Regions from separate parts of the Neorhizobium tomejilense genome, predicted to be linked through region 3. Evidence: predicted binding sites of a transcription regulator. Region 3 holds the regulator's gene; each other region holds the start of a gene.
What was found. The regulator PhoB, encoded in region 3, activates phosphate uptake and scavenging genes when phosphate is short. The targets are predictions, from matches to a motif close to TGTCATNNANCTGTCAT.
Positions count from the first base shown of each region.

Region 1: ACSQ3G_RS04875 (esterase-like activity of phytase family protein) is a predicted target of PhoB. The motif match lies at 1,841-1,857, and genes of this name have one in related genera.
Region 2: ACSQ3G_RS18130 (DUF2794 domain-containing protein) is a predicted target of PhoB. The motif match lies at 1,789-1,805, and genes of this name have one in related genera.
Region 4: ACSQ3G_RS19965 (NAD-glutamate dehydrogenase) is a predicted target of PhoB. The motif match lies at 1,735-1,751, and genes of this name have one in related genera.

Region 1 is NZ_CAXUSO020000001.1:933,030-936,693, reverse strand. It holds gene ACSQ3G_RS04895 (FitA-like ribbon-helix-helix domain-containing protein) at 1-77, opposite strand, end outside; gene ACSQ3G_RS04890 (hypothetical protein) at 177-494, shown strand; gene ACSQ3G_RS04885 (DUF2000 family protein) at 466-873, opposite strand; gene ACSQ3G_RS04880 (AraC family transcriptional regulator) at 872-1,816, shown strand; gene ACSQ3G_RS04875 (esterase-like activity of phytase family protein) at 1,944-3,314, shown strand; gene ACSQ3G_RS04870 (hypothetical protein) at 3,571-3,664, shown strand, end outside.
Region 2 is NZ_CAXUSO020000001.1:3,636,360-3,640,023, reverse strand. It holds gene ACSQ3G_RS18140 (sulfite exporter TauE/SafE family protein) at 1-586, shown strand, start outside; gene ACSQ3G_RS18135 (DUF1223 domain-containing protein) at 782-1,531, shown strand; gene ACSQ3G_RS18130 (DUF2794 domain-containing protein) at 1,826-2,215, shown strand; gene ACSQ3G_RS18125 (GNAT family N-acetyltransferase) at 2,225-2,782, opposite strand; gene ACSQ3G_RS18120 (Bax inhibitor-1/YccA family protein) at 2,892-3,664, opposite strand, start outside.
Region 3 is NZ_CAXUSO020000001.1:1,182,431-1,186,094, reverse strand. It holds gene ACSQ3G_RS06175 (helix-turn-helix domain-containing protein) at 1-137, shown strand, start outside; gene ACSQ3G_RS06170 (winged helix-turn-helix domain-containing protein) at 245-931, opposite strand; gene phoB (phosphate regulon transcriptional regulator PhoB) at 946-1,629, opposite strand; gene phoU (phosphate signaling complex protein PhoU) at 1,651-2,364, opposite strand; gene pstB (phosphate ABC transporter ATP-binding protein PstB) at 2,410-3,225, opposite strand; gene pstA (phosphate ABC transporter permease PstA) at 3,239-3,664, opposite strand, start outside.
Region 4 is NZ_CAXUSO020000001.1:4,047,322-4,050,985, forward strand. It holds gene ACSQ3G_RS19950 (lytic murein transglycosylase) at 1-27, shown strand, start outside; gene ACSQ3G_RS19955 (carbonic anhydrase) at 65-739, opposite strand; gene pdxY (pyridoxal kinase PdxY) at 810-1,682, opposite strand; gene ACSQ3G_RS19965 (NAD-glutamate dehydrogenase) at 1,858-3,664, shown strand, end outside.

The DNA of each region.
Region 1 (3,664 bases), 250 kb from region 3:
GTTCCATTTCTAACCGCGCGAGCTTCCAATGCACGGCTGGCTTCGTCGGACAGGTTTCGTATGGTGATTGCATTCATCAGCTCACCTCCGATCAGATATTGCTTGTTTTCCTATGATATCCATTTGGCAGACGCTTTTCAACGCGAGCCCACCATGCCCCAAGTCCGGAGCGACCAATGCGCTATCCGACACCGAATGTCCTGATCGCCGTCGTCGTCCTGCTCTCGCTGTTGCTCGTCCTTCTCATCGAAGCGGCAGGCCCTGGAGCCTTTTCGCCGCTCTGGATCCGCCCGATCACCCGGGTGATCTGCGCCGCCAACCTGCTCGTCGCCCTCGCAGGTCTCGTAACCTCGCGGTCAATTGCCTGGATCAACTATTTGCTGTTGAGCATCACTGCCTATGTCGTGGCCTCGACCACGCCGATCGCCGCGCTCTGGGTCATTCCGAAGACTATGTTCTTCGCAGTCAGTTATGCATTTTCGAGCCTTTGGTAATCTTGTCGACGATCTTCTTTTCGGCCCTGAGCGCGATGCCGACCAGTTTCGCATCCTCCGGCGCAAACTGCGCAAAAACCTCGCGGTTGGCCACGTCATGCCCGGTCGAGAACATTTCCTCGATATAGGCCGACGTCGTCACGTCGCGCTCCAGCGAGCGCCGGTGGATGGTGCGCAGCGTCTCCTGGTCGGCAGTCAGCACCACGATCGGCTGGATACTCATCGGATTGTAGACATGACCCGCCGCATCCCGATATGCTTCACCAATGATCGCGGGATTTTGCGCGATGATGCCGCTCGTCAGAAACGCGGTCACGTTGAGCTCCTGCCAGGGGGCGAGGTCATCGCGAAGCACGATCGCGATCTTGGTATCGAACATGAAAAACAACTCCGTCGAAGGTTATGCGAGAACTGACGAGATAGCGGCAGCCGATGCCGCGGGTCTTGAACGTTCGTGCAGCGCCGCAACCACGTCTGGCGGCAGCGCAAGAGGCGCCCCTTACGGCAGCGCAGGGTGCGCGCCTGATGGCATCGTCCAGGCGCCCTCCTCGCGTGGCATCGAGCGGATCGAGGCACGGTTCCACGGGCTTGGTTTCGAGCCGCATCGCCACGACACCTACGCGATCGGGATGACGCTTTCCGGCGTGCAGACCTTCCAGTATCGCGGTGCCGCCCGCGTCAGCCTGCCCGGCAATGTCATCGTGCTGCATCCGGACGAGGTGCATGACGGGGCGGCCGGCACCGACGCCGGGCTGCGCTACCGCATGCTCTACCTGCCGCCGGAGCGGCTGATCGAGGCGGCCGGCGGTGCGCGCGGCCTGCCCTTCGTGCCGGATCCCATCATAGCGGATGCGGAATTCCGGCGGTGTCTTGTCGAAGCCCTGGACGATCTGGCGGCCGAGCCGCAGGACCTGCTGCTCGACGACCTGATCGGCCGCATGGCAACAAGCCTCTGGCGCCATGCGGACGGCAAGGGTGGTGCGCCGGGCACGCCGCGCGCGCAACAGGCGGTTCTGCGCTGCCGCGATTACCTGCAGGCGAATTCGGGCCGCACGGTTTCTTCCGAGGAACTTGAGGAGGTGAGCGGCTTCGACCGCTACACGACCGCAAGGCAGTTCCGGAAACTTCTGGGAACGAGCCCGCACCGCTACCTCGTCATGCGCCGGCTCGATCGGGCAAAGATCATGCTGTCGGAAGGCGGCAGCCTGGCGGATGTCGCAGTCGGTACGGGCTTTGCCGATCAGGCGCATTTCACCCGTCATTTCAAGAAGACATTCGGCATGACGCCCGGGCGCTGGGTGGCGCTCAGCAGGAGCGCCTGAGGCCGCCGGCCTTTGTGAAATTTCAGTCATCAAAGCTTCATCGAAGCGTCAATCTTCCATCACCTCACCGTCACGCACTCGCCTTAACCGGTTGGCGTCTTTGACACGCCAACCAACAGGTGATCCCATGACCAAATTTCTGCTCGCCGCCCCCGTAATGATTGGCGCGTTCGCCGCGCTGATCGGCGGCTCCGCTTCCGCCGACGACAAGGTTTTCCCGGCCAAGCTCACCGGCCAGGCGATCCTTCCTGCCAACACGGTCGTTGCGGCTCCGGCCGATGCACCGGCGTTCCTCAAGACCTCCGGCAAGTTCACCACCGCCGACCGCAAACGCACCGAAGCCCTTGGCACCCTGCCGGGCAAGGACGGCGCCCGCGTGACGGACGTCAAGCTGCCGCTCGACGGCCAGCCGATCCAGGGTTTCTCCGGCATCAAGACCATGGCTGACGGCACGTTCTGGACGCTGTCGGACAACGGTTTCGGCGGCAAGAGCAATTCCTCCGACTCCATGCTGTTCCTGCACCAGATGAAATTCGACTGGGCCGCCAACAAGGCCGAAGTCGTCAAGAACGTCTTCCTCTCCGACCCCAACAAGATCGCGCCGTTCCCGATCGTCACGGAAGCTTCGGAGACCCGTTACCTCACCGGCGCCGATTTCGACATCGAATCGATCCAGCCGGTCGCAGACGGCTTCTGGCTTGGCGACGAATTCGGCCCCTACCTGATCAAGGTCGACATGCAGGGCCGCCTGACCGACGTCATCACGACCACGGTCGACGGCAAGCCGGTCACGTCTCCCGACAGCCCGCTCGTCCAGCTGCAGGCGAACCCGGTCGCCAAGCCACCGGTCTTCAACGTGAAGCGTTCCGGCGGTTATGAAGGCCTTGCTATGTCCAAGGACGGAGCCAAGCTCTACGGCCTGCTCGAAGGACCGCTCTACAAGGAAGACGGCAAGGTCGAAGACGCAGAGGGGCTGACGGCCCTGCGCGTCATCGAGTTCGACGTCGCCTCGAAGAAATGGACCGGCCGCTCGTGGCTCTACCCGCTCTCCAAGGGCGGCGAGGCGATCGGCGACTTCAACATGGTCGACGCGACCACCGCTCTCGTCATCGAACGCGACAACGGTGCCGGCACCGCCGACAAGCCCTGCGCCGATCCGGCGAAGCCCGAGCCGACCTGCTTCAACGCACCGGCCAAGCACAAGCGCGTCTACAAGATCGAGTTCAACGACGCCAATGTCGGCAAGGCAGCCCGCAAGATCGGCTATATCGACCTGATGAACATCCAGGACCCGGACAACAAGAAGAAGGCCGGCAGCGTCGCCGGCGTCTACGACATGCCGTTCGTGACGATCGAGAACGTCGACGTCATCGACGCCACCCACATCATCATCGGCAACGACAACAACCTGCCCTTCTCCGCCGGCCGCGCCGTCGACAAGGCCGACAACAACGAGTTCAGCGTGCTCGAAGTCGGTGAGTTTCTGGCTGCGAAGTAAGCAGCAGACGTCCCAAAAGCGAAGAGCGTCCGGTGAAAGCCGGGCGCTCTTTTCGTTTGGGCGCATTCAATCCACAGCATGAAAGGATTGACCGCAAATCTACGTTGCACCCCTTGATTAGCAACCACCCTGTGTCGCATTTTGCCAAGACCGGAATCAAGTCCCGAGGCCAAGCGGTTTGACCCGGATACGGGCACTGACAATCCCGGAAGCGGCGTCCCCAGCCGCTGAGGTCGTTAGTTGTGCGGAGAGAGATGTGAGCCTTATTTTTAAGCTGATTTCGTTTGCTATCTTTGCCTTGGTGTTTTCACGGGAAGTGAGGTCGGAGGAAGCCCTGCTTTCCGGCCGAT
Region 2 (3,664 bases), 2.5 Mb from region 3:
CCAGATGGTCTCGAACGGGTCGCGTGCCTGGTTCTCGCGCGCCTATATCGACTACCGCATTCTCGGCATCCTGGGCCTGGGTCTGGTCATCTCAAGCATCATCCTGCTGATCGTCGACTATCAGCCGGACCTGATCGTCGTGTCGATCGCCATCGGGCTGATGCCGATCCTGGTCTGGATGCCGGTATCGAAGCTGCGGCTCGACGCCTCGAAGCCGCTGCATGCACTGGCCTGCGGACTGATCGCCGGCGCGTTGACGGTCGGCGTCGGCGTATCGGGGCCGACGATCGATATCTTCTTCATCCGCACGACGATGGACCGTCGCAAGGTGATCGCCACCAAGGCGGCCGTACAGGTGGCCTCGCATGCCACGAAGGTGGTGTTCTACTGGAATGCGGCCTCGGAACTGCCGACCACCGAATGGATTGCGGTGCTGGTCGCGGCGCCGATCGCGATCCTCGGGGCGCGGGCCGGCAACGACATATTGCAGAAGATGACCGACCAGAATTTCCGCGCCTGGACGCGCTGGATCGTCACCGGCGTGGGTGCCGTTTATTTTACTCAAGGCCTGCTCAAACTGATTTGACCTCGGCGCGTTTTTCGCCAAGTTTGGCACCCGACGAAACGCATTCGGAAACCGATCAAATATCCGGTCTTCACCCCTTCGTGACTTTCTCTTGAGGGCGCCCGGTGGTTACTTTCCGCCATCCCGTGCGTTAGGCCCTTGATCGCCGCGAGCAATCGTGGATAACAGTTACCCTGATAAAAAGGTCTGCCACCCATGCCCTTTCGTTTTCGCTCCGTACTCCTTGTTGCGGGCCTGTTTTATGCGGGCACTGCATTTGCAGGAGAGGTCAGGGCGCCGAAGGGCGTGATCGAACTTTTTACCTCCCAAGGCTGCTCCTCCTGCCCGCCGGCCGACGCCGCTTTGGGTGAGTTGGTGGCGCAGGGAGACATGGTCGTACTTTCCTACCACGTCGATTACTGGAACTATCTCGGCTGGACCGATACGCTGAGCTCCAGGGAAAATACCGAGCGGCAATACGGCTATGCCAAGACGCTGGGGCGGAGCGGCGTCTACACGCCGCAGGCCGTCATCAACGGCCGCGATCACGTCAAGGGCACCGACCTCACGATCATCAACGACAAGGTGAAGGCACTCGGCCAAGCCGGCAAGGGGCTCGACGTCCCGGTCACCGCGGCGATGCGTGGCGACGAAATCGAGATCGAAATCGGCGATGGCAAGGGGCAGGCGGACGTCGTCGTCGCCTATTTCACGAAACGCCAGCTGGTGGATGTCACCAAGGGTGAAAACAGCGGCAAGACGATGGAATATTGGCACGCCGTCTACGACGTGCAGTCGGTCGGCACCTGGAACGGCCAGAGCATGAAGCTGACCCTGCCGGGCAAGCTGATGGGCAAGTCGAAGAAGGATGGTTGCGCGATCCTGCTGCAGACATCCGGCCAGGGCGGCGAGCCTGCGGCAATTCTCGGCGCGACCGTGCTGATGGCAGGCCGCAAAAAATACTGACCGCGGTCGCGGTTCCTGGCTTGCCGTATTGTGCGTGAAACTGTTGTTGGCGGCCCGATCCAATAACATTGGGGGGCTGGGGGTAAGGGTCAATGCACCAGACCGGGCCATATGGCGCTGAAAACGGCGCCAACCAACGATGCCAATCTCGCTTCGAAATCGGGCACTCTTTTGTTCGAAATGGGGCAAGAATAAAATCGTGACGGTTCGTTCCCGGCGAATTGCCGGGGTTGATTTTTACGGCCTCTCGGGCACACTGTCACATCTCTGACATTTGACGATTTGGGAGTCTTGATGACAGATCAGCCGGATTTGCCGGGGAGCCAGAGACCCCGGGACGCAGCCGTCGTCGTCGATCTCAGTGAATATCGGCAGAACCGCGATCCCGCACCGGTCACCTTCCACCGGCGTGAACTCGATGCGATCTTGAGGATCTACGGCCGAATGGTCGGCGAGGGAGAGTGGAAGGACTACGCGATCGACCACCTCAAGGACCGGGCCGTGTTCTCCGTCTTCAAACGCTCTGGCGAAAGCCCGCTCTTCCGAATCGAGAAGAACCCGAAGCTCGCCGGCAAGCAGGGCGCCTACTCCGTGATGAACACCCATGGCATGATCATGAAGCGCGGCCATGAGCTGCCGCAGGTGCTCAAGGTGTTCGACAAGGTGCTGAAACTGATCGACTGAGGCGGCGCCCTATTCGGTAAACAGCGAGCCGGGATAGACGCCTGGATCCGGATCGGTTTCATTGCCTTCGCCGAGCGAGACCTGCATCAGCACCGTATCCTGCCACTTTCCATGCTTGAAGCCGGTGCCCTTCAGAGTGCCCGTCAGTTCGAAGCCGAGGCCGCGATGGAGCGCCACGGAGGCGGGGCTTGCACCGCCGATGACGGCGACCATCTGGCGGAAACCCAGCGCCTCGCAACGCACCAGCAGTTCCTTGAGTAACGCCTTTCCGACGCCCTTGCCGCGCGCTTCCGGCGCCAGGTAGATCGAATCCTCGACCAGCCAGCGATAGGCCGGACGGGTCCGGAAGGCGGATGCATAGGCATAACCGAGCAGGGTGCCGTCTTCCTGTTCCGCTGCGATATAGGGATAACCCTTGACCCGGATCGCCTCGAAACGGGCAGTCATCTCCGCCTGGTCGGGGGCCAGGATCTCATAGCTCGCGGTGCCGTTCAGCACGCTGTCGCGATAGATCTCGGTGATGGCGGGAAGATCGGCGGGGGAGGCGTCGCGGAGATGGAATGTCATTGAGATTTCAGGCCGTTGAAAGGGACTGCCAAGCCTATGCCGTGGCGCGAGGCCGGGCAATAAAAAAGGCGGCCCGGAGGCCGCCTTTTCCTATTCGAATTCCTCGAGATCAGTTGTTCCGGTTGCCCAGGAACTGGAGGAGGAACGTGAAGAGGTTGATGAAGTCGAGGTAGAGGGTCAGAGCGCCCATGATGGCCTTGCGGCCAGCAACCGCGACGTCGTCGCCGTCAAAGTACATTTCCTTGATCTTCTGCGTATCGTAGGCGGTAAGGCCTGCGAAGATCAGCACGCCGATCGCGGAGATCGCGAAGCCGAGTGCGGAAGACGCCAGGAAGATGTTGACGATCGAGGCGATGATCAGGCCGAACAGGCCCATGATCAGGAACGAGCCCATGCCGGACAGGCTTCTCTTCGTCGTGTAGCCGTAAAGCGACAGGGCGCCGAAGGAGGCAGCCGTGATGAAGAACGTCTGCACGATGCTCTGCGAGGTGTAGATCAGGAAGATCGACGACAGCGAAAGACCCATCAGGGCCGCGTAGCCCCAGAAAGTGGCCTGTGCCGCGCCGACGCTCATCTTATGAACGCGGAAGCTCAGGAAGAACACCACCGCGAGCGGTGCGAGCATGACGACCCAGCGAAGCGGCGAACCGTAGATCGCAGCGCCGAGGCTGGTCAGCAGGATGCCGTTCGGAAGCCGGGCGACTGCTGCAGCTGCATCCGTCGTCGTTGCGAGGGCCGAGATACCATAGGCGGCGATACCGGTGATAGCCAAGCCGACAGCCATCAGGTTGTAGACCTTGAGCATGTAGGCGCGCAGGCCTTCATCGATCATCGCGCCGGACTGGGCGCGACCCTGCGCCGCCCGGGTCTGGTAGTTGTTAA
Region 3 (3,664 bases):
ACCAGATTCCGCTCGGCACGTTGCGCGACTGGGAACAAGGTCGATCCGAACCGGACCAACCGGCAAAGGCATATCTGAAGGTGATTGCGGTCGACCCGCAAGGTACGGCGGAGGCGTTGATAAAAGGCGCTGCATAGTTTCAATAGACGCCGAATGCTGCTTCGCCAGCCTCCATGGCAATGGTCCGCCGGGTCGCAATGAGACGGTCAGGATAAAGGTTGGACTCAAGTCCAACGAGAAGGCGTCAGAAATCGCCCAATGCGTATCCGGCGCCGCGCACGGTCCGGATCACGTTGTCGGACTTGCCAAGGCTGATGACTTTGCGAAGCCGGCCTATATGGACGTCGATCGCGCGCTCATCGACGGTCGTGTCGTCGCCCCATAGGGATGCCTTGAGCTCCGAGCGGGAATAGACCTTGCCCGGTGTCCGCATCAGGAATTCAAGGAGCTTGAACTCCTTCGGCCCGAGCTTGACCTCGCGTTTCTGCCGGTGAACTCGATGGGCTTCCCGGTCGAGCGTGAGATCGCCGACCTTGAGCATGTGGTCCAGGAGGGCGGGATTGACGCGCCTCAGCAGGTTCTTCACACGGACGACGAGCTCGACCGGGGAAAATGGCTTCATCAGGCAATCGTCGGCACCTGCCGCCAGCGCGATAATGTGAAGGCCTTCGCCACCCGACGGCACGAGGAGGATGATCGGAAGGCGCGACAGGACAGGGTCGAGACGCACCTCGCGGCAGACCTCGAGACCTCGCACGCCCGGAAGATCCGAACTCATGACCAGGATATCCGGCGGAACGGCTTTCAGGCGATCTGAGATCTCGGCTCCACTTGCCAGCATCGATACGACGAAGCTGTCGGCCACGAGGGCTTTCTGCAATATCAGACGGAACGACTCGTCGTCGTCGACCAACAGGACCCGCGCGCTCATCTCGTGGCCACCAACTATGTTTCCATGGAGTATCCGGCACCGCGGACGGTGCGGATGACATCCTGCATGTTGGAGAAGTTGAGTGCCTTGCGAAGTCTTCCCACATGGACGTCGACGGTACGCTCGTCGACATAGATGTCGTGGCCCCAGACGCCGTCCAGAAGCTGCGAGCGGGAAAAGACCCGCCCTGGCGCTGCCATCAGGAATTCGAGCAGGCGGAATTCGGTCGGGCCAAGGCGCACTTCGCGGCTCTTGCGGTGAACGCGATGGGTTTCCCGATCGAGCTCGATATCGCCGCAGCGGAGAACGCTGGAGAGCACCTCGGGCCGGGCCCGGCGCAGCATGGCCTTGACGCGGGCCATCAGTTCCGGCGTCGAGAAGGGTTTTACCACATAGTCGTCGGCGCCGGTGGCGAGGCCGCGGACACGTTCGCTCTCCTCGCCGCGGGCCGTCAGCATGATGATCGGCAGGCGCTCGGTTTCCGGGCGCATGCGCAGCCGGCGGCAGAGTTCGATGCCGGAAACGCCGGGCAGCATCCAGTCCAGGATCAGAAGGTCCGGTACTCGCTCCTGAAGCCGAATTTCGGCTTCGTCGCCCCGCAAAACGGTATCGACCTCATAACCCTCGGCTTCCAGATTGTAACGAAGAAGCACGCTCAGCGCTTCTTCGTCTTCTACGACAGCGATTTTCGGCAGCATTCTTGGCCTGCTCCGTCAGTTCTATTCAGTGATCGCGCCGAGCGTGTTCGACGAGTCGTCCTTCGGACGATCGCCTTCCGGCTGGGCGCCCGTCGTCATGTAGTAGATGGTCTCGGCGATATTGGTGGCGTGGTCGCCGATACGCTCGATGTTCTTGGCGCAGAACAGAAGATGCGTGCAGGTGGTGATGTTGCGCGGATCCTCCATCATGTAGGTGAGGAGCTCGCGGAACAGCGAGGTGTACATCGCGTCGATTTCCTCGTCGCGGCTACGGATCGCCTCGGCCTTTTCCGCCGAACGCGTCGCATAGACGTCGAGGACGTCCTTGAGCTGCACGAGGGCGAGATCGGAGAGATGTTCGAGGCCGCGGGCGAGCTTGCGCGGAACGCCGGTGCCCTGAACCGCGATAACGCGCTTGGCGGTGTTCTTGCCAAGGTCGCCGACGCGCTCGAGATCGGAGGCGATGCGCAGCGAACCGACGATCTCGCGAAGGTCGGCCGCAACCGGCTGGCGGCGGGCGATCGTGATGATCGCCTTGTCGCCGATCTCGCGCTCGGCGTGATCGAGGATCACGTCGTCGGAGATGACCTTCTGCGCGAGTGCGGCGTCGGAATTGACCAGCGCCCGCACGGCGTCCGAGCACATCTGCTCGGCGAGGCCGCCCATTTCGGAGATGCGGCGGCTCAGGTATTTCAGTTCGTCGTCATAAGCCGACAGGATATGGGTCGATGCCATCTTCTAGTCCTCAAAATTGATTTTCAGGCGGCACAATCGGCTGGATCAGCCGAAGCGGCCCATGATGTAATCCTGGGTGCGCTGATCGTCGGGATTGGTGAACATCTTGTCGGTGTCGTTCTCCTCGACGAGCTGGCCGAGATGGAACATGGCGGTGCGCTGCGACACGCGGGCAGCCTGCTGCATCGAGTGCGTCACGATCACGATCGTGTAGTTGGCACGCAGTTCATGGATGAGTTCTTCGACTTTGGCGGTGGCGATCGGGTCGAGAGCCGAGCAGGGTTCGTCCATGAGGATGACTTCCGGCGACACGGCGATCGCACGGGCGATGCACAGACGCTGCTGCTGGCCGCCGGAGAGGCCGGTGCCGGATTCGTGCAGGCGATCCTTGACTTCGCCCCAGAGGCCGGCGCGCTGCAGGCTCGCCTCGACGATCTGGTCCATGTCGGCCTTGTTCTTGGAAAGGCCGTGGATGCGCGGACCGTAGGAAATGTTCTCGTAGATGGTCTTCGGGAACGGGTTCGGCTTCTGGAACACCATGCCGACGCGGGCGCGAAGTTCCACGACGTCGATGTTATTGTCGTAGATATCGTCCGTGTCGAGGGTGATCTTGCCGGTGACGCGGCAATTCTCGATCGTGTCGTTCATGCGGTTGAGGCAGCGCAGGAAGGTGGACTTGCCGCAGCCGGAAGGACCGATGAGAGCCGTCACAGTGTTTTCGCGGACGTTGAGGTTCACGTCGAAAAGCGCACGCTTTTCGCCGTAGTAAACCGAAACGTCCTTGCCGATCATCTTGTGGGAAGCATCGCTCATCTTTTGGTCCAGCGCCTTTTCTACTGCCGATTCTGACATCATATTCATTGTCATACTCCTTCTACCAGCGCCGCTCGAAGCGACGCCGCAAGAGAATTGCGCCAACATTCATTAGGATGAGGAACAGGAGCAGGATGATGATTGCTCCCGAGGTACGCTCGACGAACGCGCGCTCCGCTTCGTTCGCCCACATGTAGATCTGGACCGGCAGCGCCGTCGACGGGTCGAGCGGCGTGGTCGGATAGTTGGCGACGAAGGCCACCATGCCGATCAGGAGCAGCGGCGCGGTTTCGCCGAGTGCGTGGGCCAGGCCGATGATGGTGCCGGTCAGGATGCCCGGCATGGCAAGCGGCAGGACATGGTGGAAGATCGTCTGCATCTTCGATGCGCCGAGCCCGAGGGCGGCCGCCCGGATCGATGGCGGCACGGCCTTCAGTGCCGCGCGGGTCGCGATGATGATCGTCGGCAGCGTCATGAGGGTGAGCAC
Region 4 (3,664 bases), 2.9 Mb from region 3:
ATGGGCGCGCAGATCGACGGCCAATAAGCCTGCCGGCCGTGAAGTTTCGCTTCACCTGAAAAATTCAGGCCGACGCTTGTTCGGCCTGGACGGGCAGTTCGGTAAGGTCGGGACGGACGAAGTCGCCCTTGCTGTCCATAATCCACAATTCGCCGCTCGAGATATCGAACCAGGCGCCGTGAACGCTGAGTTCGCCTTTCTCTCCACGTTTTTTGACGAACGGGAACGTCTCCAGGTTGGCGATTGAATTGCGGATCGACACCCGTTCCAGCGCTGTCTGCCGCTCGGCCTGGGTCATGAACTCGTTGCTCTGGATCTGTTCGGCGGCCGGTTTGACCAGCGCCATCCAGCGGCCGATGAAATCGCCGGGAGAAAGCGGCGACATGGTCGGATCCAGCGCCGCCCGAATCCCGCCACACCGGCCGTGACCCATCACCACGATATTGTCGATCTCCAAAACCTCGACCGCATATTCCAACGCCGCCGAAGTGGCATGGAACTGGCCGTCCGGTTCAAAAGGCGGGACCATGTTGGCGACGTTGCGGACGACGAAGAGTTCGCCCGGACCGCAGTCGAAAATGGTTTCCGGTGCGGCACGGGAATCGCAACAGGCGATGAGAAGGGTGTGGGGGTTCTGCCCGGTCTCCGCCAACACGCGGTAGCGCTCGCGTTCATCGCTATAGCGCCCGCTCATGAAGTTGCGGTAGCCCGCCAGAAGTTTGGCTGGAAAGTCCGTCATGGAACAACGATTATAGCGCCGCCGAGCGAAGATCAACGGCCATTGTGCATCTGCGAACTTCCGATGCCGATTACCGCTTGGTGCGCTGCAACGGATGCATGAGCCGGCGCATCTGGACCATCGCCATGGGAGTGGAGAGGCTGGACGCGTCGGTCTCCAGTGTCAGCTCGTCGCCGCCGCGCTTGGCCGTGCGCGCCAGGACCTCGAAAACGCTCGCGGTAGCCAGCTGCAGCGCCTTCTCCTCGTCCATGCCGGCAAGGATTCGCCCCAGGAACAGGGCGCCCAACAGGTCCCCCAACCCGTTCGGCGGATTGTCGATCAGCCGGTGTTCGGCAAGCAGCGCATGTTTGCCGGTCAGGTAGAGATTGCCGGTGCCGCCCGCCATCATCGGCACGGCCGAGGTCACCAGGATGCGCGGCGGTCCGAGCGCCACCGCGGCATCCATGATGTCGTTGTTGGTTTCGAGCGGGGCGCCGGAAAGCCAGGCGAGCTCGTAGCGGTTCGGGGTGGCGATCGTCGCAAGCGGGATGAGTTCGTCACGGATCGCTTCTGCCGTCGGCTGTGGAATATAGAGCCCGCCGAGATCGCCCATGACAGGATCGCAGACATAGAGAAGGCCCGGGTTTTTCTCCTTCAGCGCCCTTATCAGCCGCGCCACCGAACGCGGCTGGGCGGCATTGCCGAAATAACCGGTCAGCACCGCCTTCACTTCTCCCAGCCATGGCGCGCGAATAAGATCGTCTATAGCCTTGTCGAAATCTGATTCGGGAAAGGTCAGCCGCGTAGAAGGCCCATGACCGGGATGCCAGGGGAGGACGACGGTCGGCATTGCCCAGACGGGAAATCCCAGCGTCTCGAGCGCGAAGACGGCGGCGCGATTGCCGACCGAGCCGCGCACGACATGGCTGGAGATGACGAGGACGGCACTGCTGGTATCCTGCATGAGATTGCTTTCCGGCTACGATGGCCCTGTTGATCGTTTCTTCGTCGCCGCATGTCAACAAGCCTTCACGGAACAATGAAACGTGTAGTGCCGACGGACATGGATCAGCCACGTTGCTGCACGATGACACACATCTAATTTATTCCGTCCAGGGACGGAAAAAGGGGAGAGGGACATGGCCGTCAGGCAGAATCCGAAACGGGAAAAACAGATCGAAAGCGCGCGCAAGATCGTCGCTGCGAGCAAGGGGCCGCATCTCGACCCGCTCATCCTGTTTGCCCGGGCCAGCACTGACGACATCGAAAGCTATACGCCGGAAATGCTGGCGCTTTCCGCCAATCATGCAGCCGAGCGGCTGATGGCCTGGACGCGGATCCGGGCCGACATCACGGTCGAACCGATCGCCGGTGTCGAGCCGGACGGTATTCCGGTCTCGGTGCTGACCGTCGTCGACCGCAACATGCCCTTCCTGTTCGACTCAGTCATGGGCGAGGTGACCGCCACCCACCGCGACCTGACCATGGCGGTTCATCCGATCCTGGTCGTTGAGCCAGGCAAGGAACCGGCGCTCCGCTCCAATGAGCAGCCCAGCAACCCGGCTCATCATGTGAGCCTCATCCAGATCCATCTTTCGCCGCTCAACGAGGAACAGGCGGCTTCGCTCACCGAGCGCATCCGCTACATCCTAGACCAGGTTCATCTGTCGATCACCGACTGGGGCTCCATGCTGGAAGTCCTCGACGGCGCCGCCAAGCAACTCAACAATTCGACAAGCCGCCGCAAAGCCGATCGCGACGAGGCGCTCGCCTTCCTGGACTGGCTGCGCGACGACAACTTCACCTTCCTCGGCATGCGCGAATACGTCTATTCCGGCAAGGGCACAGAGGCCAAGGTCGAACGCGGCAAGGGCCGCGGTCTCGGCATTCTCTCCGATCCGGATGTGCTGGTGCTGCGCCAGGGCAAGGACGCGGTGACGACCACGCCGGAAATCCTTGAGTTCCTGGACGGGCCCGATTTCCTGATCGTCACCAAGGCGAACGTGAAATCCGTAGTGCACCGCCGCGCCTATATGGATTATGTCGGCGTCAAGCGCTTCGACGAAAAGGGCGAAGTGGTCGGCGAGCTGCGCGTCGTCGGCCTTTTCACGGCAACCGCCTATACCCACTCCGTGCGCGACATCCCTCTCCTGCGCGCCAAGACCGGCCGGGTGGAGGAGCAGTTCGGCTTCGACCCCGACAGCCATTCCGGCCGCATGCTGGAAAACACGCTCGAATCCTATCCGCGTGACGACCTCTTCCAGATCGATGCCGATCTGCTAGCCCGCTTCTGCGAGCAGATCATGGAACTGAGCGAACGTCCCCGCGTCCGGGTCCTGCCGCGCATCGACCATTTCGACCGTTTCGTCTCGGTGATCGTCTATGTGCCTCGCGAGGACTACAATTCCCTAGTCCGCGAGAAGGTCGGCGACTACCTGACCAAGGTCTATGACGGCCACGTCTCCGCCTATTATCCGGCTTTCCCGGAAGGCGGCGTCGCCCGCGTCCACATGATTATCGGCCGGCGCGGCGGCAAGACGCCGAGGATCGCGCAGGGCAAGCTCGAGGAAGCGATCCGGCTCATCGCCACCCCCTGGGAGGACCGCTTCGCAGCGCTTGCGGAGGAGGGGCCGCGGCTCACCGTCACCCAGGCCTTCCAGGAAGCCTTTTCGCCCGAGGAAACCTTCGCTGACCTGCCGGACATCGCCGCCTGCGCCGCCGGCGAAACGATCCGCATCGCCTTCTATCGCCGCCCCGGCGACGCCGCCAACACCGTGTCGCTGAAGATCTTCCACAAGGACCGGCACCTGTCGCTCTCCCGCCGCGTGCCGCTTCTCGAAAACCTTGGCTTCCACGCCGTCAGCGAGCAGACGTTCGAGATCGAGGTCGGGCCGGAAAACGACCGCAAGCTGATCGTCCTCCACGACATGGAACTGCAGCTCGGCG